One region of the Pseudomonas silensiensis genome, then DNA from elsewhere that is predicted to be linked to it. Evidence: riboswitches for the same ligand, from Rfam matches in the RefSeq annotation. Region 1 holds a riboswitch; the other holds the start of a gene.
The links. Region 1 has a riboswitch for cobalamin ahead of cobW (cobalamin biosynthesis protein CobW). Riboswitches for the same ligand answer to the same signal wherever they lie in the genome.
Positions count from the first base shown of each region.

Region 2: it holds a riboswitch for cobalamin, as region 1 does, so the genes downstream of both, cobO (cob(I)yrinic acid a,c-diamide adenosyltransferase) here and cobW (cobalamin biosynthesis protein CobW) in region 1, are expected to answer to the same signal.

Region 1 covers NZ_JBNDJH010000001.1:95,750-102,485, forward strand. Annotated here, with positions in the region: gene cobM (precorrin-4 C(11)-methyltransferase) at 1-161, opposite strand, end outside; gene QF010_RS00380 (cobalamin biosynthesis protein) at 245-658, opposite strand; gene QF010_RS00385 (CbtA family protein) at 655-1,362, opposite strand; gene QF010_RS00390 (CbtB domain-containing protein) at 1,374-1,577, opposite strand; cobalamin riboswitch at 1,699-1,927, opposite strand; cobalamin riboswitch at 2,048-2,262, shown strand; gene cobW (cobalamin biosynthesis protein CobW) at 2,363-3,424, shown strand; gene cobN (cobaltochelatase subunit CobN) at 3,428-6,736, shown strand, end outside.
Region 2 covers NZ_JBNDJH010000014.1:87,498-94,233, reverse strand. Annotated here, with positions in the region: gene QF010_RS20325 (cobyric acid synthase) at 1-932, opposite strand, end outside; gene cobD (threonine-phosphate decarboxylase CobD) at 929-1,921, opposite strand; gene cbiB (adenosylcobinamide-phosphate synthase CbiB) at 1,914-2,822, opposite strand; gene bluB (5,6-dimethylbenzimidazole synthase) at 2,819-3,475, opposite strand; gene QF010_RS20305 (cobyrinic acid a,c-diamide synthase CobB) at 3,472-4,767, opposite strand; gene cobO (cob(I)yrinic acid a,c-diamide adenosyltransferase) at 4,764-5,375, opposite strand; cobalamin riboswitch at 5,793-5,955, opposite strand; gene QF010_RS20295 (hypothetical protein) at 6,110-6,694, shown strand.

The DNA.
Region 1 (6,736 bases):
GCGCTGTTGACCACCTGCTCGGCGCGATGGCCATCCAGCACGGCGGTGGGCACCAGGGAGCCGGCATAGATGATCACCGGGCAGCTGCGAATCAGCCGTTGGCCTTTGACCGTGATCAGTTCCGGGTCGCCGGGACCTGCGCCAATGAAGTAGACGGTCATCGTCGGTTCCTGTGAGAAAAAGAGGCTGGGCAAGGCTTCAGATGAAGATTGCTCATGATCGAAGGCGGGGATTATCGAGGATTTCAGGCGGCGCCGGCCAATGCCAAGGTGGCCTGGGCATATTTTTGTCGTGGAATCAGCAACTTTGCCGGTGCCTGGGCCAGCTGTTCGGCCAGGGCCAGGGCGGCACTTTCCGCGACGCCGTAGCAGCCGGTGCGTTCGAACGCGATGTCCGAGCGGTGGCTGAGTTGCGGTTGATAGCCGGCCAGTTGTTCGCTGCTGAAGTACATCAGTGGGAGTGCGAGTTGTTCGGCCAGTTCGATCAAGCCAGGTTCTTCGCGCTTCAGGTCGATGCTGGCCAGGGCCTTGATCTGGTGAAGTCCGATTTTATGAGCCTGTAACGCCTGATCGAGCAGCGCCCGCAGCGTGCTGACGGGGCAGCCGCGCTGGCAGCCCAGGCCGACCACTAACGTCGGCGCTGTGCTGATCTCAGTCATGCGTGGTATTGACCATCGCTTTTGCGGCGGAACAACCAGGCACTGATCAGGCCCAGGGCCAGCCAGAATGCCACGTTGGTCAGCTGCGAAGCGATTTTGAACTGAGCTTCCAGGGCTTCCGGTGCCATCATCGAGTGGACTTCCGGTTGTGGTGCGCCGATCACATGAGGAACAGCCAGAATGGCCACGCCGAGCACTTTCATCAGCCAGTGACGGCTGAACACGATCAATGCGATGCCGACCGCGGTGGAGGCTGCCGTGCCGATCCACCAGATCTGCCGTTGCGCCAAATCAGCCGCGGCAGTGCCCGGCAGCTCGGGCGGCAGACCAAGGGTCGGTGCCAGCACGAACGTGGCGTAACCGGCCAGGCCCCAAAGCAGGCCTTGGGAGGTTTTGGTCGGTGCGCGCAAGGTGTAAAGACCGGCCAGCATCAGGGCGAAACCGACCGCTACCACCAGGTTGCCGCCGGTGGTGGACAGCACGCGCTGCCAACCGTCTTCCGGTTCCCAGGCTTCGGCATCGTGAGTGTGAGCGGCGACAGCACCTGCGGCGTGTTCGTGAACTTCAACAGCAGCCGGCTCGGATTTTTCGTAAGTCTCGGCCTGCAGAATCAGCGGAGCCACCCAGAAGCTTTGCAGCAGGGTCAGCAACAGGGCGGCCAGAAGCCCGGTGAACCCTGCGGTTTGCGCAATACGCTTGATCATGTCATCAGGTCTCAATGGCACGGGAATGCAGAGCTGTGGCGGGTATCGTGAGCGGCGTTGTGCACTGCTTCGATGTGCGAGAAACCGGCGAAATACACAAGGCACGCACCCAGGATCGACGCGCATGCGGCGGCGGTCAGGCGTTGAGTCAGGGTAATGGTGGTGCTGGCGGTGCTCTTATCGGTGTTGCTGCCGGTACTGCTGATGATCGACATGGCGCTTCCCTCTGGTCTGTCAGCGGGTGATATAGAGCGCATGGAAGACCCCTGCGAGTCGGGCACGCAGAGGTTCAAACAGCGCCCGCCCACCGCGGGTTTGTTGTTCAGTGATCGTAATGCTCACTTTGTGTTGCGGGCCGGTCTCCGGGCTCACGAGGGGCACTGGCTTTCGCCTTGACCTGCAAGCATCACCTTCCCATGCCGAACTGCTGGCACAGTGGATCTGACGCTTCGCTCGCTTACCGTTGCGGGGGCAGCACCGGACTGACATGACTTTAGAGTAAAGCACATGATTCACCGGTTTCCCGTTTCACCCTGTGAAGGGCACCCGTAACAAGGCGTGTAGGAGAGCATGGGCGGGGGTTGGGCGTCAATTGGCAAGGGTTCTCAACTCGGTACCCAGGTGGATACCTGTGGTGAGGGGATCGCAATCAACTTGCGGACATTGACCCGCCCCGACACGATGCGTAGCCTTGCGCTTTCGAGGTTCTTCGGCGTCTGCCGAAGCTAAGAAGGGAACGCGGTCGATGCCGCGGCTGCCCCCGCAACTGTGAACGGTGATGTTCGCTGCCACGCCACTGCAAACCCTGTGCAACGGGTTCGCGGGAAGGCGCAGCGAATGCCAGGCCCACAAGCCCGGCAAACCGTCAGCCAGGAGACCTGCCTCGACACAGATTCTCACTACAACCGGGCGGGGTGATCCGGTGGCGAACTCTTCCGCGCGCGCATCCGTCGCAGCGATTGTCGTCCCGTATGCCCGCCACCTTGCCAAAGGGCATCCGATGAAAACACTGGCCAAACTCCCCGTCACCATCGTTACCGGCTTCCTCGGCTCGGGCAAAACCACCTTGCTGCGGCACATGCTCGACAACGCTCAGGGCCGTCGTATTGCGGTGATCGTCAACGAGTTCGGCGAGCTGGGCATCGACGGCGAGATCCTCAAGCAGTGCTCCATCGGCTGCACTGAAGAAGAAGCCAACGGCCGCGTCTACGAATTGGCCAACGGCTGCCTGTGCTGCACCGTTCAGGAAGAATTCTTCCCGGTGATGCGCGAATTGGTCGCCCGTCGCGGTGACCTCGACCACATCCTCATCGAAACCTCGGGCCTGGCCCTGCCAAAACCGCTGGTACAAGCCTTCCAGTGGCCGGAAATCCGCAGCGCCTGCACCGTTGACGCGGTCATCACCGTGGTCGACAGCCCGGCGGTCGCCGCTGGCACCTTCGCGGCGTTCCCGGACCAGGTCGATGCCCAGCGCAAACTCGACCCGAACCTGGACCACGAATCGCCGCTGCACGAGCTGTTCGCCGATCAACTGGCCAGCGCCGACCTGGTGATCCTCAACAAGGCCGACCTGATCAGCCCTGAAGACCTGGCCCGTGTACGCCTGGAAGTCGCTGAAGAACTGCCGCCTGCAGTAAAAGTCATCGAAGCCAGCAGCGGTCGCGTGCCACTGGACGTACTGATCGGCCTCGGCGCCGGCTCCGAAGAACACATCGACAGCCGTCACAGCCATCATGATCATCACCATGAAGGTGAAGACGATCACGACCACGACGCGTTCGACTCCATCTCCATCGAACTGCCTCAAGCCGACGAAAGCCTGCTGCTGGACGCGCTGACCCAATTGGTGGTCCAGCACGGCATTCTGCGCGTGAAAGGCTTCGCGGCGATCCCGAACAAGCCGATGCGCCTGCTGATCCAGGGCGTGGGCACCCGTTTCGACAAGCACTTCGACCGTCAGTGGGGCGCCGCTGAAGCGCGCACCACGCGTCTGGTGTTGATCGGCCAGGAACTGGACGCCGCGCTGCTCGAATCGCAATTGCGCGCTGCGCTCAGCGTTTAAGCCATGCACCTGCTCAGGACCCAGCCCGGCGGTTTCGTGTCGGATGACAACATTGCCGACCTTGGACAAACCCCCGCCGAGCTGGTGATCCTGTGCAGCGGCGACTCCAGCCTCGCGCTGCTCGCCGAAGCCGCGCAGCAGTTGCCCGACGATTACCCGAGTGTGCGCCTGGCCAACCCGATGCAGGTGCAGAACCACGCGTCGGTCGACCTGTATGTCGACGAAGTGCTGCGCCACGCCAAGGTGATTCTGATTTCGCTGCACGGCGGCATCGCCTATTGGCGTTACGGCGTGGAGCAACTGGTGCAACTGTCGGAGCGCGGCGTGCAGCTGATTCTGGTGCCCGGCGATGACCGCCCGGACCCGGAACTCAGCGACCTAAGCACGGTGGGCGCGGAAGACCGCGACCGCCTCTGGCAGTTTCTGCGTCAGGGCGGCATGAGCAATGCCCTGGATTTTTTCCGCTGCCTCGCCAATCGTTGGCTGGATCGCGATTACGCCTGGGCCGAGCCGCAAACCCTGCCGCGCACGGCGATTTACCACCCGCACAAAAGCCCCGCTGAACTGAAGGATTGGCAAGCCGATTGGCAAGCCGATCAACCGGTCGCGGCGGTGCTGTTCTACCGCTCGCATTTGCAGGCGGCGAACACCGGTTTCATCGATGTTTTCTGCCAGCGTTTGCAGGCGGCAGGGTTGAACCCGTTGCCAATTGCCCTGGCCAGTTTGAAAGAGCCCGGCTGCCTGACGGTGGTCGAGGACCTGTTGGACGAAGTCGAGGCGGGGGTGATTCTCAACACCACCGGTTTCGCGCAATCCAGCCCTGAAGCGCCGCATTTGCGACCGTTTCGCCGCAACATTCCGGTGATCCAGGCGATCTGCGCTCAGGACAACGAACCCGGTTGGCGCGCCAGCGAACAAGGCCTCGGTCCGCGTGATCTGGCGATGCACATTGCGCTGCCGGAACTGGACGGGCGGATCATCAGCCGACCGATCAGCTTCAAAGACCTGGCCTGGCGCAGCGAGCGCAGCCAATCCGATGTGGTCTGCTATCGACCACAACCGGAACGCATGGATTTTGTCGCCGAACTGGCGCGGCGCTGGATTGATCTGGCGCGAGTGCCCAATGCTGAAAAACGCATCGCCTTGATCCTCGCCAATTATCCGACCCGCGACGGTCGCATCGGCAATGGTGTCGGCCTCGACACTCCGGCCGCGGCGCTGAACATCCTGCGTGCGCTGCATAAAGAAGGTTATCCGCTGCCCGCCGAATTGCCCGACACGGGCACCGCGTTGATCCAGCAATTGCTCGGCGGCGTCAGCAATGACCTCGACACCCTCGACCAGCGTCCGTGTCAGCAAAGTCTGTCGATGGACGACTACCTGCTGATGTTCAACGCCTTGCCCGAGTCCAATCGCCAAGCCGTGCTGGAACGTTGGGGCGCGCCGCAAAGCGATCCGATGTGCCGTGGCGGGCGAATGATGATCGCCGGGCTGCGTTTTGGCCTGACCTTCGTCGGCATTCAACCGGCGCGGGGTTATCAGGTGGACCCGAGTGCGGTGTATCACGACCCGGACCTGGTGCCGCCTCACGGTTATCTGGCGTTCTATTTCTGGTTGCGCAACACCTACGGCGCCCACGGCGTGATCCACGTCGGCAAGCACGGCAACCTCGAATGGCTGCCGGGCAAAGGCGTCGGGCTGTCCGAGCATTGCTGGCCGGATGCGCTGCTCGGTCCGCTGCCGAACATCTATCCCTTTATCGTCAACGATCCGGGCGAGGGCGCCCAGGCCAAGCGCCGTACGCAGGCGGTGATCATCGATCACCTGATGCCGCCGCTGACCCGCGCTGAAACGTACGGCCCGTTACGCAACCTCGAATTACTTGCCGACGAGTATTACGAAGCGCAATTGCTCGATCCGCGCCGTGCCCGGGAATTGCAGCGCGACATCCTGCAATTGGTGCGCGAGACGCACATCGACCGCGAACTGCAACTGGACGAAAAACTCGACAGCGATGCCGATGCGGCGATCTGGCTGCCGCGTCTGGACACCTATTTGTGCGACTTGAAAGAGTCGCAGATTCGCGACGGCCTGCATGTGTTTGGCGAGTCACCGACCGGGCGATTGCGCATCGATACCTTGTTGGCGTTGTTGCGCATTCCGCGTGGCGATGGGCGTGGTGCGCAATCGAGTCTGCTGCGGGCCTTGGCCAAGGCGTTCACGTTGGGCTTCGATCCGCTGGATTGTGCGCTGGCCGAACCTTGGACCGGACCGCAGCCGATGGAACTGCAATCCCTCAGTGATGAAGTCTGGCGCACGGCGGGCGATACCCGCGAGCGTCTGGAGCTGTTCGCCGCGCAACTCATCACGCAAACCCTGAATACCAACGCCGAACCCTTTGGAAACGAGCCTTTGTGGCGAGGGAGCTTGCTCCCGTTGGTTCGCGAAGCGGACCCAAAAGATGGGACTGCTGCGCAGTCCAGCGGGAGCAAGCTCCCTCGCCACAAAGGCCTGCTCCCACAGGAGGCGAGTTGGGATGAGGTCAGCGCCATCATCGACAGCCTGCGCGAAGTCGTCGCGCCTAGGCTGGACGCCTGCGGCCCGGCGGAAATGCGCGGTCTGCTCGACGCCCTGAACGGCCGCTTCGTGCCGGCCGGCCCCAGCGGTGCGCCGAGTCGCGGTCGGCTCGATGTGCTGCCGACCGGGCGCAACTTCTATTCGGTGGACGTGCGTAACCTGCCGACCACCACCGCGTGGCGCATCGGTTTCCAGTCGGCCAACCTGATTCTTGAACGACACCTGCAAGACCATGGCGATCACCTGCGTCAGCTCGGTCTGTCGGTGTGGGGCACCGCGACCATGCGCACCGGTGGCGACGACATCGCCCAGGCCATGGCGTTGATGGGCGTGCGCCCGGTCTGGGCGACGGGCAGTCAGCGGGTCGACGACTTCGAAATTCTGCCGCTGAGTCTGCTGGACCGTCCGCGCGTGGACGTGACGTTGCGCGTCTCCGGATTCTTCCGCGATGCCTTTGCCAATCTGATCCGCCTGTTCGACGCCGCCGTGCAAGCGGTCGCCGCCCTCGACGAACCGGACGACCTCAACCCCTTGGCCGCCAAGGTGCGTGCCGAGCGCGAAGCGTTGATGCAATCGGGGCTGGATGAAGACGCGGCGAAGCGTCAGGCCGGTTGGCGCATCTTTGGCGCCAAGCCCGGTGCTTACGGTGCGGGCGTGCAGGGCGCCATCGATGGTCGTCTGTGGCAGAGTCGCGACGACCTGGCCGAGGTTTATCTGAACTGGGGTGGCTACGCT
Region 2 (6,736 bases), on a different contig from region 1:
CAGCCATTGGCGCGCAGATATGCGAGGTCACTGCGCACGCTCTTCGAACCGGGAAGAATAATCAGGTCCGCCGGCGGAATCGCCTGACCGGGGCCGACAAATTGCAGATCCACCTGCGGATGCAAGCGCAGCGGATCGAAATCGGTGTGGTTGCTGATGCGCGGCAGCACCGGCACCAGCACTTTTAGCACCTGGTCGGCCTTGTCGGTCTGACGCTGATCGATGCCGTCCTCCGCTTCCAGGTGCAGGTCCATCACGTAAGGCAGAACGCCGATCACCGGTTTGCCGGTGCGCGCTTCCAGCCAGTCAAGACCCGGTTGCAGCAAAGCGATATCGCCGCGAAATCGGTTGATGATGAAGCCTTTGACCCGCGCCTGCTCGCTGGGCGACAGCAGTTCCAGCGTACCCACCAGATGCGCGAAAACCCCGCCGCGATTGATGTCGGCGATCAGCACCACCGGGCAATCCACCGCCTCGGCAAAGCCCATGTTGGCGATATCTCCGGCACGCAGATTGATCTCGGCCGGCGAACCCGCGCCTTCGACCATGACCACTGGATACGCCGCGCTCAGCCGTTCATGTGAGGCCAGCACTGCTTGCATGGCGATGGCTTTGTAGTCGTGATACGCGACCGCGTTCATTGTGGTGACCGCGCGACCATGGATGATCACTTGGGCGCCGGTGTCGCTGTTGGGTTTGAGCAGCACCGGGTTCATGTCGGTGTGCGGCTCAAGGTTGGCGGCCTGGGCCTGCACCGCTTGCGCACGACCGATCTCGCCACCGTCGGCGGTCACGGCACTGTTGAGCGCCATGTTCTGCGGCTTGAACGGCACGACGCTGACGCCCTGACGCGTGACCCAGCGGCACAACGCCGTCACCAGCGTGCTTTTACCGGCGTCGGAAGTGGTGCCTTGCACCATCAACGTAGTCATTGGGTTTCCTTGGCGTAGGCTTCGAGCGCTTGCGCGAGACGTGTCCAGTCGGCTTCATCGTCGGGCAGGCCGAAACGCAGGCTACTGTTGTGCGTGAACAACCGCAGCAGAATGCCGCGCCGGGCCATGAACTCATGCAGGGCTTCGGCGCGTTCGGTGATCAGCCATTGAAACAAGGCGCAGCCGCCCTGTGGCTTGAAGCCGTGCTGTTCAAGCAGCAGCGCCAGACGCTCGCTGGCTTCATCAGTGCGAACCCGTTGCCGGGCATGCCCTTCGGTATCCAGCAGACAGGCCTGCCCCAGCACCCGCGTCGGCCCGCTGACCGCCCACGGCCCCACTTGCTCGGCCAGCAACTTGAGCAACTTGCGCTCGGCCAGCACGAAACCCAGGCGCACACCGGCCAGGCCGAAAAACTTGCCGAAGGAACGCAGCACGATCAACCCGACCTGATTGGCAAAAGGTGCCAGGCTCAGCTGCGGTGAGTTGTCCATGAACGCCTCGTCCACCACCAGCCAGCCACCGCGCTGCGCCAGCCGCGAGTGCCAGTCGAGCAGACGACTCGGCGTCAGGCTCAGGCCGGTTGGGTTGTTCGGGTTGACCACCACCAACACGTCGAGGCTGTCGAGAAAGAAGTCGACTTCCTGCTCCAGCACTTCACGCACGATGTAGCCATTACGGCGCCACGCTTCAGCGTGTTCGGCGTAACACGGCGAGAGCACGCCGACCTTGCCGACCCTGCGCAAACGCGGCAGCAACTGGATCGCCATTTGCGAGCCGGCCACCGGCAGCACCTGAGCGGCGCCGTAATAATCACAGGCCGCCTGCTCCAGACCGTCATCGGTTTCCGGCAAACGCGCCCAAGCCCGCAACGGGATCTCCGGGACCGGAAACGGCCAGGGCGCGAGGCCGCTGGACAGGTCGAGCCAATCGGCTTCGGCGATGCCGTAATCGAGCGCCGCCTTGCGTAACCGACCACCGTGTTCAAGCATAGAATTCAGCCCCCACGCAGAGGATCAGCAACCATAACCATACCCCGCGCTGGACCAATTGCCAGCCACGGTCGATGGAGTCAGCGTCCGCCGGCACGCCTTCGCCCAGTTGTGGACGCTGATGCAGCTCACCGTGATAAATCGCCGCTCCGCCCAACTCGACACCGAGCGCGCCGGCACCGGCCGCCATCACTGGGCCGGCATTCGGGCTGTCCCAGGTCGGACCTTGGGTACGCCAGCATTTCAGCGCCAGTCGGGTTTTGCCCAGCAGCGCGTAGGTCAATGCCACCAAGCGTGCAGGAATGTAGTTGAGGACGTCGTCGATCTTTGCCGCCGCCCAGCCGAAACGCTCGAAACGTTCGTTGCGGTAACCCCACATCGCATCCAGCGTATTGCTCAAACGGTAGAGCACCACACCGGGCGCACCGGCGACAGCAAACCAGAACAACGCGGCAAATACTGCGTCGCTGCCGTTCTCCAATACGGATTCTGTGGCGGCGCGGGCGACTTCGGTTTTATCCAGTTCGCTGGTCTGGCGGCTGACCAGATAACTGACACGTTTGCGCGCCTCGTCCAGATCATCGCTGCGCAGTGCCTTGGCCACCGGCTCGACGTGTTCACCGAGGCTGCGCATGCCGAGGGCGCAATAGAGCACGAGAATCTCGACGATCCAGCCGACATAGGGCGCCCAGGAAAACGCCGTGGCCAGCAGGGTCAGCGGCAACACCGCAATCACCCAGGCAGTGACGCCATGACTGCGCCAGCCGCGGCCACCGCCATTGAAACGTTGCTCGATACGGTCGGCAAAACGGCCGAACGCCACCAGCGGATGCCAGCGTTTGGGTTCACCCAGCAGCGCATCCAGCGCAACCGCAGCGACACTCAATAACGCCACACTCATTGACTCACTCCCCAATAATTTTCATACAGCAATTCACTGAGCGGACGCGCCTGCGCCCAGCCTTCGAGTACCAGCATCGGTGCCGGATAGAATTCCTTGACCGGGCCGAGGCAAAGAACGGCCAAGGGCTTGGCTCCGGCCGGCAAACCCAACAGGTCCGCCAGCGCTTGCGGTTCGAACAGCGAGACCCAGCCCATGCCGAGCCCTTCAGCGCGGGAGGCCAGCCAGAGGTTCTGGATCGCGCAGGACAACGAGGCCATGTCCATTTCCGGCAAGGTGCGACGGCCGAAGATGTGACGCTCGCGATCGTCCATCAGCGCCGCGACCAGCACTTCGGCGCAGTCGTTGATGCCTTCGACTTTCAGCTTCATGAATTCGTCGGTGCGCTCGCCGAGGGCTTCGGCGGTGCGGATGCGCTCTTCTTCCACCAGTGACTGGATCTTGCCGCGCAGGGCTCGATCACTGATGCGGATGAACCGCCAAGGCTGCATCAGGCCGACACTCGGCGCCTGATGCGCGGCTTCGAGCAGGCGTCGCAGTAACTCGGGCTCGACGGTGCCGCCGCTGAAATGACGCATGTCGCGGCGTTCGCCGATGGCTCGGTAGACCGCCGCGCGCTCAGCTTCGCTGAACGCTAGATCATCTGGGTTCATGGCTTGAACAACGCCGCCATCGCTTGGGGATTGGAAGGGAAATAAAAGTGCACGTAGGACGCGGTCATCCGCCCTTCACGATAAACCGCCTCCGCCCCTCGCCCACCGTTCGGGCTCAGGCCACGAGCGATGGGCTCAAGTTCGGTGCTGGTCAGAGAATGGTGATAGGTGTGTCCGCGCAACGAACCTTCCGGTAACTCGACCGCCTGCAACGCCAGCGCGGCCAGACGCTTTTGCATCACCGCATCGCCGGCCAGCAAGCCGACCAGTTCAGCGCGAGTGCCCTCGACATCGGTCAACGAATCGAGCAGATACAGCATGCCGCCACACTCGGCCAACAACGGTTTCCCCGCTGCATGGTGAGCGCGGATTGCGGCCAGCATCGTAGTGTTCTGTGACAGCGCCATATGATGCAATTCAGGATAACCACCCGGCAGATAAAGACTGTCTGCCTGCGGCAATTGCGTGTCACGGATCGGCGAGAAAAACGACAACTCAGCGCCCATGGCCCGCAGCAAATCCAGGCTGGCGCCGTAGGTGAAGGCAAACGCTTCGTCACGGGCCACGGCAATTCGCACACCGGCCAGCAAAGGCTCGGCAGCGATCACATCTGGCGCGGCGAATTCCACCGCCGGTGGCAGCGCGACCTCGCAACTGCTGGCCAGTGCGTCAGCCGCTGCATCGAGGCGCAGATCGATATCGTTCAACTCACTGGCCTGAACCAGCCCGAGGTGTCGACTCGGCAATTCGATCCCGGTTTCCCGGGACAAGGCGCCGTACCAGCGCAAACCTTCAGTGAGACTGCCTTCCAGTAATTGCGCGTGACGTAGAGTGCCGACGCGGTTGGCCAGCACACCGGCAAACGGCAAGTCCGGCTGATAGCGCGCCAACCCCAGGGCCAGTGCGCCAAAAGTCTGGGCCATGGCAGTGCCGTCGATCACTCCGAGCACCGGCACACCGAAATGTCGCGCCAGATCAGCACTGGACGGCGTGCCGTCGAACAGGCCCATGACGCCTTCGATGAGGATCAGGTCGGCTTCGCCAGCGGCCTCCCACAACAGTCGACGACTTTCCTGCTCGCCGACCATCCACATGTCCAATTGATAAACCGGTGCACCGCTGGCGCGCTCGAGAATCATCGGGTCGAGGAAGTCCGGGCCGCACTTGAACACGCGAACCTTGCGCCCCTGATTGCGATGCAAACGGGCCAGCGCGGCGGTGACGGTGGTCTTGCCCTGACCGGAGGCCGGCGCGGCAATCAGTACCGCCGGGCAATGACGTGGTTGATTCACAGCTCGACGCCTTTTTGCGCTTTGATCCCGGCCTGGAACGCGTGCTTGATCACGCCCATTTCGGTGACGGTGTCGGCCAGTTCGATCATCTCCGGCTTGGCGCCGCGACCGGTCACCACCACGTGCTGCATCGGCGGACGGGCCTGCAAGTCGCTGAGCACTTGATCGAGATCCAGATAACCGTGCTTGAGCGCAATGTTCAATTCATCCAGCACCACCAGGCCGATCGACGGATCACGCAGCAATTCGCACGACACCGCCCACGCAGCTTCAGCGGCCGCGATGTCGCGCTGGCGATCCTGGGTTTCCCAGGTGAAGCCCTCGCCCATCACATGAAAACGCACCTGCTCCGGGAAGCGCCGGAAGAACAGTTCTTCGCCCGTGCTGCTGCGCCCCTTGATGAACTGCACCACGCCACATTGCATGCCGTGGCCCATGGACCGGGCGAGCATGCCGAAGGCCGAGCTGCTTTTGCCTTTGCCGTTGCCGGTCAGCACCAGCAGCAGGCCGCATTCATTCGGGGAGTTGGCGATGCGTTCGTCGATCACGGCTTTTTTGCGCTGCATGCGCGCCAGATGGCGTTCGTCACGATCGGGGGTATCAGTCATGGGGGAGCTCTCCGTTGAGGCTGGATAACGGCGGGCAGGCACAAGAATAGACGGCAAGAAGCCTGGCATCGCCCACCGTGATGCCGCTGGATGGATCAGGCCGGTCTCCGGGCTCATGAGCGGCACTGGGCCCGACTGCGCGCCTTCCCATGTCGATATCGACACAGTGGCTAGGGCCTGTCATCAGCTTTTTCCTATACCGCGCCGGGTCTGCTGTGGCGCAGGGCAAGGCGCGAGGAGCGTGGTTTGGTCGTTCCAAACAAGCTCCGAGCAACGCCGCCCTGCGCCACAGCAGGCCCGGCCCTTCGGGTTGTGTCTGAAAGCGGACCAGACTGCGTTGCAGTCCTTGGCAAGGGAACAACCATTGCCAGCGGACTGCGCCTTGCCTGGTCCGCTTTCAGACCTCAACGCGGTATAGGAAAAAGCTGATGACAGGCCCTCGCGCAGCCTTCACTCATTTACCGTTGCGGGGGCAGCGCCGGGATCATGGCTCTTCGTCGCTTGAAGAGCGTCACTCACCGGCTTCCCTGTTTCACTCTGTCGACCAAGGTCACAGAGCACCTGAAACAAGCCGCGAAGGTTAGAGGGTTGGGGATGGAGCGTCAATTGAAGACGGGCAGCCTGCGAGCGAATAACTGCCGTCGATCAATTATCTGACGCCAATCTTGTGCCACACTCTCAGCAGTGATATCAAAGAGCCACAATCTCACAACACAATAACAAGGGTGAGCCACATGCAAGGCATGATCATCAGCAATCCGAAGCTGGAATTCCTGCGCCCGGTGCTGGAACGCTGGTTTGACTGTATCGACCGCTACAACGCCGTGCGCGGCGATAACGACACGCCTTACTGGTTCGACGAAAAGGCCAACCTGGGCCTGCTTTCCGTCGCGGCGTGGATGGCGGAAATGGTGACGCTGCAACAAACACCGACCCGTAAACAGACCGAAGAAGGCGAACGCAATGGCCGCGCCGATCTGTTTATCGCGGCCAGCGAAGAACGCGCTTACGTGCAAGCGACCCAGCGCTGGCCACGCGTCAACAGCCTGAACCTGACTCAAGCATTGCAGGACATCACCAGCGACGCCAAGCGCATCAGCTACGCCAGCGACCTGAAACTCGGCTGCCTGTTTGTCGCGCCGCAAAAAGCCCAACAAAGCGCCACCCCGGAAGAACTCCAGGACATGGTCGACGACCTGCAAAAGGAACACACCTGCGCGGTGGCCTGGTACTTCCCTTATGCCTATCGCAAATTGCGCAACGAAGCCGGCAACTATCACCCCGGCATTGCCGTGCTGTTCAAGGAAGCACGCGGCTGACCAGTTGAACCATCGATCACCTGCGCTTCTCTATTGATTAGG